Regions from separate parts of the Paenibacillus sp. MER 99-2 genome, predicted to be linked through region 1. Evidence: predicted binding sites of a transcription regulator. Region 1 holds the regulator's gene; each other region holds the start of a gene.
The links. The regulator Rex, encoded in region 1, represses fermentation and respiration genes when NADH is low (regulators of the CRP and FNR family bind a similar motif). The targets are predictions, from matches to a motif close to TTGTGAAATATTTCACAA.
Positions count from the first base shown of each region.

Region 2: a site for Rex is predicted at 2,591-2,608, ahead of nadA (quinolinate synthase NadA). Genes of this name have one in related genera too.
Region 3: a site for Rex is predicted at 2,258-2,275, ahead of M3636_RS22005 (TIGR04053 family radical SAM/SPASM domain-containing protein). Genes of this name have one in related genera too.
Region 4: a site for Rex is predicted at 1,334-1,351, ahead of nirB (nitrite reductase large subunit NirB). Genes of this name have one in related genera too.

Region 1 covers NZ_JAMAUZ010000001.1:1,018,391-1,022,230, forward strand. Annotated here, with positions in the region: gene dinG (ATP-dependent DNA helicase DinG) at 1-1,408, shown strand, start outside; gene M3636_RS04675 (redox-sensing transcriptional repressor Rex) at 1,587-2,240, shown strand; gene M3636_RS04680 (amidohydrolase) at 2,227-3,531, shown strand; gene M3636_RS04685 (hypothetical protein) at 3,567-3,840, shown strand, end outside.
Region 2 covers NZ_JAMAUZ010000013.1:17,198-21,037, forward strand. Annotated here, with positions in the region: gene nadB (L-aspartate oxidase) at 1-1,544, opposite strand, end outside; gene nadA (quinolinate synthase NadA) at 1,580-2,518, opposite strand; gene ftsH (ATP-dependent zinc metalloprotease FtsH) at 2,852-3,840, opposite strand, start outside.
Region 3 covers NZ_JAMAUZ010000006.1:115,839-119,678, reverse strand. Annotated here, with positions in the region: gene hemG (protoporphyrinogen oxidase) at 1-1,088, opposite strand, end outside; gene M3636_RS22005 (TIGR04053 family radical SAM/SPASM domain-containing protein) at 1,108-2,199, opposite strand; gene M3636_RS22000 (HEAT repeat domain-containing protein) at 2,436-3,840, opposite strand, start outside.
Region 4 covers NZ_JAMAUZ010000001.1:479,082-482,921, reverse strand. Annotated here, with positions in the region: gene M3636_RS02155 (hypothetical protein) at 1-213, shown strand, start outside; gene M3636_RS02150 (metal-dependent hydrolase) at 455-1,162, opposite strand; gene nirB (nitrite reductase large subunit NirB) at 1,624-3,840, shown strand, end outside.

The DNA of each region.
Region 1 (3,840 bases):
TTTAGGCTTGCATATGAAATATTTCACGATGGTTCATACGCTTACACGTCTGTTTAAAGATAGCCGTAATGGTCAGTTGCCTATGCTTCGATCCCAGCTATCGAATCACGAAAAATCAGTACAGTGGGGCTCAGCTATTGATCAGATGTTCCCGCTTGCTGTTGAAGTCAAGGACATGTGGGACAGATTAAGTGAGTCTTTATTCAATCTTCTTCCTGAGCGCAGTGATGCTTCTCCAGGGGAGACGGGTCAATTCTCTCTTCGATTGAAGCCGTCAATGAAACCGGATAAGTGGAAGGCGCTACAAGAGGATGAGAATCAAATATACGTAACGTTGGGTGACTTGATTCGCAAGGGCGATAAGCTGTTACTTGAGGTGAAGGAAGAACAAGATGATTATCAATCCGATAGTTTGATTACGGATATTACAGGTCTTCTGAAGGATCTTGCCTTACTCAAAGAAAATCTACGCTTCTTCATGCGAATGGATGATGCCAACACGGTATATTGGATGGAAGCAAGTGGACAATTCCGTAGCAAATCGCTACAGCTCTATGCGGTTCCTGTAGATGTCAGCGCACAACTGAAGGAATTGTTTTTTGACAAAAAGAAAAGCGTTGTTCTGACATCCGCTACCCTTTCTGTAGATAAGTCATTCCAATTTATGATTGAGCAACTAGGCTTGCAGGAAGCAGCAGACCATAACCGCCTACTTACGTCCTTGCTACCGTCCCCGTTCCGTTATCGGGATCAGGCACTGCTTGTCATTCCGCGTGACTTCCCAAGTGTAAAAGGCAGCGTAGGGGATGCACACTTTGTTGATATGTTGGTGCATTCATTAGCCGAAACCGCCATTGCCACTCGTGGACGGATGATGGTACTCTTCACGTCGTATCGGATGCTGAGACAGGTGTATGACCCACTGAAAGAGGCGTTGGCAGGTAACGATATCTCTCTGCTCGGTCAAGGGGTGGATAGTGGTAGTCGTTCTAAGCTTACACGCCGCTTCCAAGACGCAAAGGCTACTGTGCTTTTGGGTACGAGCAGCTTCTGGGAAGGCGTGGACATTCCGGGGGATGCACTCACTTGTCTGGCTATTGTTAGATTGCCGTTCCAGCCGCCTAATCATCCACTTCTGGAAGCGAAAAGCGAGCTGTTGCAACAACAGAAGAAAAATCCATTTATGAAGTTATCTGTGCCACAGGCTGTTATTCGTTTCAAGCAAGGCTTCGGAAGACTTGTACGCACAGCGAAGGACAGAGGCATCGTTATTGTATACGATACACGGGTTATCGAAGCATATTATGGGAAGTATTTCTTATATTCATTACCAGGTCCCAAAATGGAGCATATGCTCACCGAACAGATGGTTCCACGAATTCGTGAGTGGTTAGACCAAACCTACTGAAGAAGCATCGGAATAGTGCTATACGCACAAGCATTGCACCATGAATGCAATTAGTTGTAAAATTTATTAGATTCAATCATTGAGGCATCCTGTCCAGGTAAAACGTGAATTATTGGGATGCAGGGTGCCTCCTATTTAATCTATCTACAGGGTCACATTGGTAAAGGGGAGTAAACGAATGAAATCAGATAAAATATCAGAAGCTGTAGTGCGGCGTTTGCCAGTTTACTTGCGTTATTTGAGTGAATTGAGTCAACGCGAGGTTACTACGGTTTCTTCTCAAGAACTAGGACTGCGCTTGGATCTTAATCCAGCTCAGATTCGGAAGGATCTAGCCTACTTTGGTGATTTTGGTCGCAAAGGCATTGGTTACGACGTTTCCTACTTGATTGAGAAGATTCGTCATATTTTGAAGATCGACCAGCAAATCAACGTGGCATTGGTTGGTGCGGGTAACCTTGGACACGCCTTGTCCAATTACAATGCATATTTAAAAGACAACATGAAGATTGTTGCCGTGTTTGATGCTTACGGTCCCAAAATCGGTACTCAAATTAATAGCCTGAAAGTACAACCGATGAATGAATTATCAGAGTCTGTCCAAAAGGATAATATTCGAATCGGCATTATTACAGTTCCAGATACAGAAGCTCAAAATGTAGCTGATCAACTGGTTGAATCGGGTATCGAGGCTATACTTAATTTTGCACCAACGATTTTGAAAACGCCGCCGCATATTCGCATCCATCATGCTGATTTTACGACGGATCTGCTCAGCCTTGCTTATTACCTGGAGAATGGAAAGGACGACGAGGAAGATGACAACAAATAAATGGGTTATTCATAACGGCAAATTTGCCGTAAACAGTGGTCTGGACTGGAAAGTCGTTCAAGGCTACATGGTTGTGGAAAATGATAAGATTGTGCATATTGGTGAGACGTTGCCGGAAGGGGACGAAAGTCTGCCTAAAGTGGATGGAAAAGGACTTTTTTTCCTACCGGGTCTGATCAATACGCATGGTCACGCAGCTATGTCTTTACTTAGAGGACATGGTGATGATCTAGCTCTGCAAGTATGGCTGCAAGAGAAAATGTGGCCTATGGAAGCAAAAATGACAGCTGAAGATGTGTACTGGGGATCATCCCTATCCGTGTTAGAGATGCTTAAAGGTGGGACTACGGCTTTCCTCGATATGTATGATCATATGGATCAAGTGGCTAAAGTGGTAGAACAATCCGGGATTCGTGCTTCCCTGGCTCGCGGTGTTATTGGCCTGTGTTCAGAAGAAGAGCAGATGCGTAAGCTGGAAGAGTCGGCTGCATTTGCCCGTGAATGGCATGGACAAGCGGATGGCCGCATCACCACAGTAATCTCTCCACACGCTCCGTATACTTGTCCGCCGGATTACATAGAGAAGCTTGTACAAGTTGCACATGACTTGAATTTGCCTCTGCATACACACATGTCAGAGACGATCCGAGAAGTGGAGCAAAATGTAACGGATTATGGACTTCGTCCTGTAGCTCATTTGGAAAAACTGGGATTCTTCTCCCGTCCTTCCCTTGTCGCTCATGCCGTACATCTGAATGATGAGGAAATTGAAATTTTGGCTCGAAATCATGTCGCAGTCTCCCATAATCCAGGTAGTAACTTGAAGCTTGCCTCGGGTGTCGCTCGTGTACCGGATCTTCTGAAAGCCGGTGTGATGGTATCCCTAGGAACTGATGGGCCTGCAAGCAACAACAACTTGGATATGTTCGAAGAGATGAGACTGGCAGCACTTATTCATAAAGGGGTATCGGGTGATCCAACGGCTGTACCAGCTGGAGAAGCTCTTTTGTTAGGAACAGCTTATGGCGCTAAGTCTATTTTCTTAGATGACACGGGTCTATTAGAAGTAGGGATGAAGGCAGATTTTATCGCTCTCAACATTGAGCAGGCTCATTTCTATCCGCACACCGATCTAATCTCACATTCTATCTATTCGGCTTCAGCGAAAGACGTGGAGCATGTGTGGGTGGATGGTAAACAAGTAGTTAAACATGGCGAATGTCTCACGATGGACGAAGAGCGCATCTTGCGTGAATCTCAATTGGCATTTGATGGTCTGCTTGCTCGTTAATCATGCAGCGTCTTAGAGGAAAGGAAGTTCGGCTTTTGAAGAGAAAAAAGAAGTGGATCTGGATATCGTTGCTGGTTCTGGTTCTGCTCCTGTTTGGACTTCAACGTTATTATGTCTATGTCACTCAGGATCAGCGCAATGAAGAAGCTATGGCTATTGAAGCTGCACAGCAGCAAGATATTACATTCACTCAAGACATGCGAAAGTATGTCTGGGGCGGTAAAGAGGGCGCAGACAACATCTATTGGACCTTTGTCGGTAAAAATAAGGACAACCAGGATGTTCTCGTATGGGTGAAATTCGATAATA
Region 2 (3,840 bases), on a different contig from region 1:
CGCTGCGGGAAATCTTCCCGATAGTGTGCCCCTCGGCTTTCCTGCCGATGTAACGCACCTGTAGTCACTAGCCATGCACATGTCAAAAGGTTGGCATACTCCATCTCTTCCCTTTGTGTAAGCATCTGGTCAAAATAGTGCAATTCATGCTGAAGCTGTTCTATAGCTCCTTGCAGATTAACCCCGTTACGGCGCAGACCAACAGAACGAACCATCATTTTCTGTAGTCGTAGACGTCGTTCAGATACAGGTCTTTGCTCTGCCACGACTTTTCTTCCGATACCTCCAGCAAAATGCTCATAACGGATTGGAGCTAGAGGAGGAAGCGAAAGAACTCGCTCCACTATTCTTCGCCCAAACACGATGGCTTCGGACAAGGAGTTGCTCGCCAGGCGATTCGCCCCGTGTACCCCTGTAGATGAAACCTCACCACATGCGAACAACCTGCCAATACTGCTCTCGCCGCTAAGATCTGTCTTCACCCCCCCCATCATGTAATGGGCTGCAGGTGCAACTGGAATCCAGTCTGTGGTCATATCAAGTCCGTACCGCATGCAGGTTTCATAAATTGTGGGGAAGCGATGCTTGATTAGTTCTGTTGATTCATGCGTAATGTCTAAGTAGACAAAGGTACTGTTGGTGGCTTCCATTTCACTGACAATCGCTCTAGCTACAATATCTCGAGGAGCCAGCTCAAGCTGTTCATGATAGCGTTCCATGAAGCGTTCGCCCTTCACGTTACGCAAAACAGCACCTTCACCCCGTACCGCCTCCGATATGAGGAAACGTGGGGCTCCCGGGTAACATAAGGAGGTCGGATGGAATTGAATGAACTCCATGTCCCGAATGACAGCTCCGGCACGATAAGCCATAGCTACCCCGTCAGCCGTTGCGACCTCTGGATTCGTAGTATATCGATACAACTGCCCTGCACCGCCAGAGCATAGAACTGTTGCTTGAGCTTTTACAAACACCTGTGAGCCATCTGCCTTTTGGACAAGGGCTCCTATACATTCACCATGATCCGTGATCAAATCAATAACAAAATGTTCATCCCATACTTCAATGCCTGGGTGCTCACTCACTTCCACAGCCAGCGCTCGCACAATTTCATACCCTGTTGCATCTCCATTTGCATGCAAAATACGGCGGTGGCTATGCGCTCCTTCCTGCGTCAACGCCAGCACGCCGTTCTCCTCATCGAATGCTGTTCCCAGTCTGATTAATTCCTTAACACCGTCTGGGCCTTCATTCACCAACGCCTCAACCGCTGCGGAGCGGCATAAGCCTGCTCCAGCGATTAAGGTATCCTGCAAATGGTATGCGGGGGAATCATCCTCTGCAATGACAGCGGCAATTCCTCCTTGGGCATACCGTGTGTTACTTTCCAATAACGATTTCTTCGTGATCATCAACACACGGCGCTCTTCACCGGCTTTGATGGCAGTGAACAATCCCGCAATGCCTGAACCAATCACTAGCACATCCGTCTCAACTACAGGCAGTGAGGACAGATCAAAATCAACTAAGTATGAAGGTATCATTTTATTCACCCGTCTTGGAGCAAGAGTAACGCTCGTTACTTCACCAGTAACATGCGCTCTAGTGATTCTCTAGCTTTGTCAGCAACAGCTGGTGGTACGTAAATTTGCGGCTTCATCGTTTCCAGACACTTCACCAGTTTCTTCAGGTTATTCACCTTCATGTTAGGGCAAACGAGAAACTTGGTGGCAAAATGAAACTGTTTGTCTGGGCTATCCAGACGAAGCTGATACCCTGTGCCATCTTCCGTACCTACGATGAACTCTTTCGTTGTAGACTTCTTGCAGTATTCAAGAATCGCTGTAGTGCTGCCTACGAAATCACCCATCTCCACTACTTCTGGGCGACATTCAGGATGGACAACAAATTCAGCATTCGGATATTTCGCTCTCATCTCAACAACGTCTTTAACCGTAAGCATATCGTGGGTATTACAATACCCTTCCCAGATAATCATCTTCTTGTCCGTATGTTGTTGCACATAATGACCTAGATTTTTATCAGGTACCCAGATAATTTCATCGGAATCAACAGATTGGATCACTTTAACTGCATTTGCTGAGGTACAACAGATATCCGTTTCTGCTTTGATCTCTGCCGAGGAATTGATATACGTAACCACTTTGGCATTTGGATGTTGTGCTTTTAACTTACGGAGCCCTTCAACGTTGACCATATCAGCCATCGGGCAACCTGCACGTTCATCCGGAATAATAACCGTTTTGTTTGGTGCCAAAATTTTAGCGCTTTCACCCATAAAATGAACTCCACAGAATACGATTACATCTGCATCGGTCTCTGCAGCTTTTTGAGCTAACAGAAATGAATCTCCTCGAAAATCGGCAACTTCCTGTACTTCATCACGCTGGTAATAATGAGCAAGAATAATAGCATTACGTTCCTTTTTCAACTCCATCAGCCGCTCACGCAGCTCACGGTTCATCTCAGCCTTGCGCTCTAAAGCCAGAGCTTCCACCTGTGATCCTCTCCTTTATCGGGACAGCGTTATTCACTGTTTCGTATGACTGTCTACGTCATCATTTTTCGCTTGAGAAACGAATCACAAGCGGTTTAACACCTAATGTACACAACGTTCACGACTCTGTCAATAAATGAAAAGGCTGCAGAACTCCCTGATAACCCCCCATTTTCTGCATGGTTCTTCCTCAATCTCATCATTATCGTTATATATAATTTAAAATAATCGGCATGCGTATCATTATCCCTGAATTGATTCTTATGACATAAAAAAGGAGAGCCCTTGGGCTCTCCTCTGTGTATCTGCCATTAGACAGATCATTAATTTGAATTATGATGTTGGTTTCGTTCCACCATCATCTGGATCATTGCCGTTAGGTTTATCCAGATTCGGAGTTTCGTTAGGAATATCACCCGATGGTGTTCCAGGTGTTTCATCCTTGCCTTGGATACGGACACGCACATCGCCGATGTTATCAACGATTGGCTCTCCGCTTTCGCTCGGCGTACCTTCATCATCATTGTTGCTCTCAGCTACCGGAGTCAGAGAACCTGTCTCGATCAATTGCTTGATCTGATCCATTTCCAAAGTCTCCACTTCAAGCAATGTTTCTGCGATCAGATGCATCTCTCTCGTATGTTTTACGAGCAAGTCCTTACATTTCTCGTAACATTCGTTAATAAAGCGTTGCATTTCCTGATCAATCTCATATGCAATGGAATCCGAGTAATTCTGTTCATGTCCAATATCACGACCAAGGAACACTTGTCCTTGTGAACTTCCGAATTGCATTGGACCCAATTTTTCACTCATACCATATTCCATAACCATGCTACGAACAATACCTGTCGCTTGTTGGAAGTCGCTGTATGCACCAGTACCAATTTCGCCGATGAACAATTCTTCTGCAACACGGCCTCCAAGGAGTCCTGTTACTTTGTCGAGCAGCTCTTGCTTGGTGACAAGCATACGATCTTCTTTTGGCAACATGATTACATATCCACCCGCACGTCCGCGCGGAATGATAGTAACTTTATGTACCATATCGGCATGTTCCAAGAAATAACCAACGATGGTGTGACCTGCTTCGTGATAAGCAACAATCCGCTTCTCACGGTCACTGATAACACGGCTCTTCTTCTCCGTACCAACAATGACACGGTCAATCGCCTCGTCAACTTCTTTCATGGAGATATCTCTACGATTACGACGTGCTGCAAGCAATGCTGCTTCGTTCAAGAGATTCTCTAGATCAGCACCAGAGAAGCCCGTTGTACGCTTCGCGATAACATCCATCTTCACATCTTTGGTCAGAGGTT
Region 3 (3,840 bases), on a different contig from region 1:
TCTTTACGGGGAACAACGAAGCCCGATGCTTCCAAGGAGATGCCTACATCCTGCGCGCGATAAGCAAGTACAACATTCATCACGGATGCGTAGGGAATGGTTTGCAATAACTCGGATATAGACGGGTCGGGCAATAACCTAGCTGCTACATGGGCAGGAGTAGCGATTACCATCGCATCTGCATGAAGCTTCGTTCCATTATGCAAGTGAACAACATAACGCTCCCCTTCATGTGTGACACCTGATATTTCTGTATTCTTCATCATATTAATACTGGAGGATAACGACTTTTCGAGATGAGTCACGACTTCTTCCAACCCTCCACGGGCACTTAAAAACATGCTTTTCTTCACCGTACTTGTACTACCACTACCACGTCCAGTTTTACTTGTAGTTTTAATTGCCGTCTGGCTCGATTGGTTAGGTTGCTTCGGAACTCTGCTCTTTCGAACGCCAAGCATACCTACAATTAAGCTCCGATGCTTTTGTTCCGTTTCTTGCAGCATTGGAAAGGTAGCCTGCACACTTAGAGCATCTGCATTCCCTGCATAGATCCCAGCCAGCAGTGGCTCGGCAATCTGTTCCAGCACCTCATCTCCGAGTCGTCTACGAAGCAGTTGACCAAGAGACTCATCTGTTGCACTTGACCTTTTTGGCAAAACCAGATCGGCAGCTGCTCGCACCTTCCCCCGCACAGTTAACAACTTCGTTGTAATGAAAGGTTTCCACTTTGTCGGTACGCCAAGCATAAAGCCATCCGGGATGGGATGCAGCCGATTCCGATAAGCAATGTAACTGTGGGATATCCCAGGTCTTGTGCCAACGATGTCATCGCCGATGCCCAGCTCCTGCATAAGTTCAATAATTGATGTTTTCCGAGCAAGAAACGAGTCCGGCCCCCGTTCAATGACAAATCCATCCCTTTTCCCGGTATGCACATGTCCGCCGAGTCGATCACTTTTCTCCACCAACACGATCTCTGCTTCAATCGCGTGCACCCTGCACAACTGCTCTACATAATAAGCCGTACTGAGTCCCGTAATTCCGCCTCCAGCAATAACGATTTGCTTCCTGCGTTGTTTATCCATTTCACACTTCCCACCAGTATTATCTTTGTCGCAACGCAGACGGAATATAGGCACATGCAGAATCACTCGCCATATAGTCTCCCGTAAGCGCATACGCTCTTGCCCTTGATCCACCGCACATCGTTTTGAATTCACAGACACCACATTTGCCCTGTAATTGAGACTTGTCTCGCAACGTCTGCATTACTTGAGAATTCCTGTACACATCAATGAGCGCTTGCTCCTTCACATTGCCGCACACAACAGGCAGAAATCCGCTAGGATACACATCGCCAGTGTGACTGATAAATACAAATCCATCCCCATCATTCACACTTTGAGGTGCACGTCCCAGCATATCCACACGTTTCATAGAGCTACGCTCGGATCCCGCTGCCCCGCGACCCTGCATCATCACCCGCCGATAGTGCGGTGCCTCCGTCGATTTCACCCCGTATGGCATCTCTTGCGCAATGCGCACCATCCACTTCATGACCTCTTCATGCTCTTCTGGGCTAATCATATCCTTCTCTTGGGCTCTCCCTGTCGGGATCAGAAAAAATAAACTCCACAGAACCACGCCCATCTCCTTCACCTTGCGGCTAATCGCCTGCAAATCATGCAGGTTGTATCGGGAAACGGTGGTATTCACTTGAATCGGAATGTGAGCTTCTTGCAGATACTGGATGCCCTTCATCGTCATATCGTAAGAACCCTTCGTTCCGCGAAAATGGTCATGGATCTCCGCTGTCGAACCGTCCAGGCTGAATGCCCAGCGGGATAAACCTACTTCTTTCGCTTTCGTTATTGCAGCACGCGTCACCTTGGGTGTAGCACTTGGTGTCATGGAGACAGGAAGCTGCTTCTCCTTGATGGCATACTCTGCTAACTCAAATAAATCCGTTCGCATTAACGGATCACCACCCGTAAACACAAATAACGGCTGCTCTTCCATTGCCGCAATGTCATCGATCAATTTTTTCCCCTGTTCTGTTGTCAGCTGCCTTGGGTCTGCTCTATACTGGGCTTCCGCCCGGCAATGAAGACATTTCAGAGCACACGCTCGTGTGACCTCCCAGATCACAATGAACGGATATTTAGCATAATCTCGCGGTTTCATCTGAGGCTTCATCATCCATTCTCCTCCTCATACACATTCCATTAATTTTAAAGTAGCTGGAATAGCATGAAAGTGAGATGAATCACAATTATGTATTTGTCCTAGATCGCCTGCTCACTTGTATGAAAATAGATCAAAAAAAAAAACCGGACTCACCGCCGTATGGAGGTAAAGACCGATCTTTGATTATTTATATTCACGTAACTTCGAACTAAAGTTATAAACACTAGCGAATTCAGATCGTGTTTTTATTCAACAACAGTCCACAAATTTAATGCCATCATGCGGATGATCTCATGATCATGATTCCGATAAGCCCTTAACCGATCGGCAGAAGCCTCGTTCCATAATAAAGCCTTTCCGGCAATCTTCAACAGCGAAAGACCAATATATGAGGAAGCGAGCTGCGGCTGAGCATTCAATCGATCCACGAGTTCAAGCAGCCCCTCCGGTTTCCAGTAACCTTTGCTGTCATTGACGACTCGTGCAACCTGATGGTATGCATAGTCCAACAAATAAGGCTGTCCATCCACCATCGCAATAACAGTATTCAAACTAGCGACTGCTCCGTCAGTATTGCTCCAATCCGTCATAGCTAGTTGCAACTTAATCACAGAAGGTTTCATCGTATCTTGAGACTGGAGACATTCAATTAAGCCTTCATATAAAGGAACAAGTAACCGCCTAACAGGGCGAGGCAATGAGGCAAGTTTATCAATTAAGGCGAGCAAACGCTGCCGGTGTGGCAGATCACGCTCGGTTCCGGCATTCCAATCAGCGGTCGTTTCAGTATCAGCTAATTGTCTGCACACGGCGATGACCTGTTCATTCGTTTGGCCATCATGACAAGTTGAAACTAGTGTATCAAGCGCTGCTCCCCAACGTGAGCTATCCTGGAGATCACCGAGTGCTCTGCTCGCGCAGGTCGCAATAACCTCTTCGTTCCCGTTCACCCACCGGGTCATTGCCCGAAAAGCTTCTTTCGCAACAGTCGAATCCGTGTGATCTGCAATCTCTGTAATCCATTGCAGATATCGCGGACGCGCCTCCACAGGAAGATCCCCTGGTTGCTGGTTCAGTAGGCTCCGTGCGATGTCCCGCTGTGGGGACGAAGCCATTGTGCTCATCATCGCCCAGCTCCGTTCATCGTCAAGACATTGCCTTGCCGCATGACCTATAGCAATAATCACGTCTTTGTGCGTATTCGGTTTCTCGTATTCTCGAACGAGCAGAGACATGCTATCACTCGTTTTATAAGCGCCCAGAAGTCGAATCGCTTCTTTTCTAACCGTAACTTTCAGTTTCTCCCGATCTAGCAGCTCTGAGAGAATGGATGTTAGCAAAAACGGACTTACCCTACGCGCGCATCTAGGAATCGAATACATCGCAACACGTGCCCGGTCTCCCTCTAGGTTGTCTAACAAAACAGGGAGTGCCTTCTCCGGCTCTTCCCATAACGAAAACGCATGAAGCGCTGCTTCAACGACGTGTACTTCCTTATCCTGCAACAGGACTTCCAGTTGATCCGAAGCATAGTCGGGCATACTCGCAAGAGTTCTCATCGCCGATGCACGCTCATGGAAGCTGCGTTTAGCATCTAATGCGACTCGTTCAAGCAAGGTAGCAAGAGCTTTTTGCTGACGTGGCAGCCAA
Region 4 (3,840 bases), 540 kb from region 1:
GCAGCATTATTGGTCAGCGGAAAGCTCAGAGTGGATGCAGTCACGCTGTTTCGTGAAGCTACACTTGTCGTTGAATTGGTCGGGCAATATAAAACGCTGCAACAGATCACTCCATCGAATCAAGACAAACTTGTACAGTTTCTGGATGAGATCGGTGGCGATATGACGTTAAACGATGTTATTCGGGCATTTCAACAAAGAATCAATTCTTAACACAAGAAATGAGGTTGAGATCATGTCTGACTTCGATGGAACTGGATTCGCAGAGCTAATCATCATCGTCATTCTTGTTGTTTTATTCGTATATGGTTCTTCAGATATTGATAGCCTAACAGATGCACCTTCCCAAGGCTGAGTCGGCGGCAGCTCCACCCTAGTATGCAAAACAATATCATCTGTACCCCTATAAACGCCAGTCTGAGCTTCATTGTACAGACTGGCGTTATTGGGATCGTTAGAGAAATAGTGGTGAAAATGCAATCCAGGCAAGTATGAGAGTAAGTACAATGCACACATTCTCAACTACGGCTCCATGCTTAGTTCCCGTACTCATTAGATTCGCACGTATACGCCACTTAAGTGGTGGTAGTGGACGAATTCCCCGATTTGTTAGCGAATCCGCAAGAAGATGTATGCCATAGGCTGTAGCCCCAGCAATCCAAATCTCCGGTTGTTGCTGAGCAGTCGTAGTGTACAGCAGTCCTGCCCACACCGCAGTTCCATAGACTGTATGCGTTAGTCCCCTGTGTGTCAGCGTTGTACATAACATCAACAGGCTACCTGCAATCCAGTTCCAAGGCGCAAATGCATGGCCATAGAAAACCAGTCCCAACCCAATCGCAAACATTAACACTTTACGGAGTGATCGTGAAGGTAAAAAAGATACCATACCAATCAAAATAGCAAGTAACAGATTCCAAGGTTGACTGTGAACATAGAAATACACAAACACCGCCGTTGGTAGCAGAATCGTCTGTAGCAGCCTAATAAGACTGTTGGGCAGAGCCTTTGAAACCAATAGCGAGTTGGGTTCATCGATGTCTGGCAGCAGTGAACCAATCAGCGCCACCGTTACTGCTGGAGCTGTTACAGGCAGGCCTGTAAATTGAAGAACAGACAGCGATACCCCTGTTCCAATAATAAGGTGGGATCTTCCCATCATGATGCCAAAACTTCCTTTCTAAGAAATAGGGAACATAGCTGACCCATTTTGATATTACACCGAATTCAAAATGAGAACAATAGTTCGTATTACCTTATTTATTTTCTGAAAAAAAATTTTAATTCTGTGACCGGGACCACACTTTTTATTTTGTGAGGAGTTTATCGTTATTTGTGAAATTTATCACATTAGATGATGTCAATCGTCTGTATGATTAAAATATAAACCAATAAAAATATTAGTAAATGCGTGTTCAAAAGCGGCGGTTTTCAGTACCAAGAAGATGAGATGAAGATAGAAATGGAGTAGCGGAGCGTAGGCAAAACTACGTGAGCAACGGATATTTCGGCTGAGTCCCATATTCGACGCTGAGATGCCGACAGGCATCCTACGTAATCAAAAGCGCGAACTTTTTGAACAACCACTAGTAATGTACAGTCTATCCAAGGAGGCTTATACACATGAACGGAAATAAAGAAAAACTGGTCGTCATCGGTAACGGCATGGCAGGAATTAGTACAGTTGAGCAGATCTTAAAATTAAGCTCCCGCTTCGATATCACAGTTATTGGCACAGAACCCTACCCTAACTATAACCGCATTATGTTGTCCTATGTGCTGGAGGGCAGCAAAACGTTGGATGATATTGTATTGAACGACCTGCATTGGTATGAAGAATATGGTATCACGCTGCATATGGGCACAACGGTATCCAAAATCGATTCCGATACACGCGAAGTGGTGACTACAGACGGTTCGCGCGTCCCTTATGACAAGATCATCATTGCCACAGGCTCCAATTCCTTTATCCTCCCTGTACCTGGACACGATAAACAGGGCGTTGTTGGATTCCGGGATATCGCCGACTGTAATACGATGCTGGATGCGGCGAAGAATTACAAAAAAGCAGCTGTCATTGGTGGCGGATTGCTCGGTCTAGAAGCGGCAAAAGGACTCGTTCAGCTCGGTATGGAAGTTACCGTAGTTCACTTAATGCAGGATCTCATGGAACGCCAGCTGGATTCCCAAGCTTCTGCGATGTTAAAAGCTGAACTTGAGCGTCAAGGTATTCAATTCAAAATGGGCGCACAGACATCCGAATTGCTTGGCGGCGATCGTGTTGAAGGTATTCGTTTTGCAGATGAATCGGTACTGGATGTTGATTTTGTTGTCATGGCTGTCGGAATCAAACCGAATATTGCTGTTGCTCGCGAGAGTGGCATGGAAATCAACCGAGGCATCATTGTTGACGACTACATGCAAACTTCTCTCGAAAATGTGTATTCCGTCGGAGAATGTACAGAGCATCGCGGTGTGTGTTACGGCCTCGTCGCTCCATTATTCGAACAAGGTATGATTCTGGCTAAACATATATGCGGTGTTGAAACTGCACCTTATGAAGGTTCTGTCGTATCCACGAAATTGAAAATTTCGGGCGTAGATGTATTTTCGACAGGTGAGTTTATTGATGGCCCTGAGCACACCGTTATCTCTCACAAAGACGAATGGAAACGCACGTACAAAAAAATCCTGCTTCGCGATAATGTGATGGTCGGCGCTGTGTTGTTTGGTGACATCACGGATTCAGCGGAGCTGCAAAAACTGATCAAGCAACAGACTGAAATGACCGATGACCTGTACTCTTCACTCATGGGCACAGGCTGCGGCGGACACAAAAAAGCGACATCGGTAGAAACGATGGCTGAGGACGAAATCGTATGTGGTTGTAACGGTGTTACTAAAGGTCATATTATGGACGCCATTACGAATCAAGGATTAACCAGCATCGACGAGATCAAAGCCAGCACGGGTGCAACACGCTCATGCGGTGGCTGTAAGCCAGTCGTTGAACAGATCTTGCAATATGTACTTGGTGATAACTTCACAACCGGTGCCAAACAGGGCATTTGCGGATGTACTTCCCTTAGCCGTGATGAGATCGTAGCGGAGATCAGACAAAAAGGTCTGCAAACGACCAAAGAAGTGATGAACGTATTGGGATGGACTCAGCCTGAGGGTTGCTCGAAATGCCGTCCTGCAATCAACTACTACCTGGGTATGATCGCACCGGATACGCATGAGGATGAGAAGGAATCCCGCTTCGTCAACGAACGGATGAACGCCAATATTCAGAAAGACGGAACCTATACTGTTGTGCCGCGGATGTATGGCGGGGTTACGACACCTGAAGACTTGAAACGTATCGCGGATGTGTCGGTCAAATACGATGTAAAAGCGGTTAAAGTGACTGGAGGACAGCGTCTAGACTTAATTGGTGTCAAAAAAGAAGATTTACCTAAAGTATGGGCTGAGCTCGATATGCCTTCAGGTTATGCTTATGCCAAATCACTTCGTACCGTCAAAACATGTGTAGGATCACAGTTCTGCCGCTTCGGTACACAGGATTCGATGGCAATGGGTGCCCTAATAGAACGCAAATTCGAACGCTTGGATCTACCTGCTAAATTCAAATACGCCGTGAACGGCTGCCCACGTAACTGTGCAGAAGCATGTACGAAAGATATCGGTATCGTTGGTAACGACGGCGGTTGGGAAATATTCATCGGTGGTAACGGCGGGATCAAAGCCAGACTTGCGGACTCCCTCTGCAAAGTGAAAACAGATGAAGAATTGATCGAGCTCTGCGGCGCTATCATGCAACATTACCGGGAGACTGCC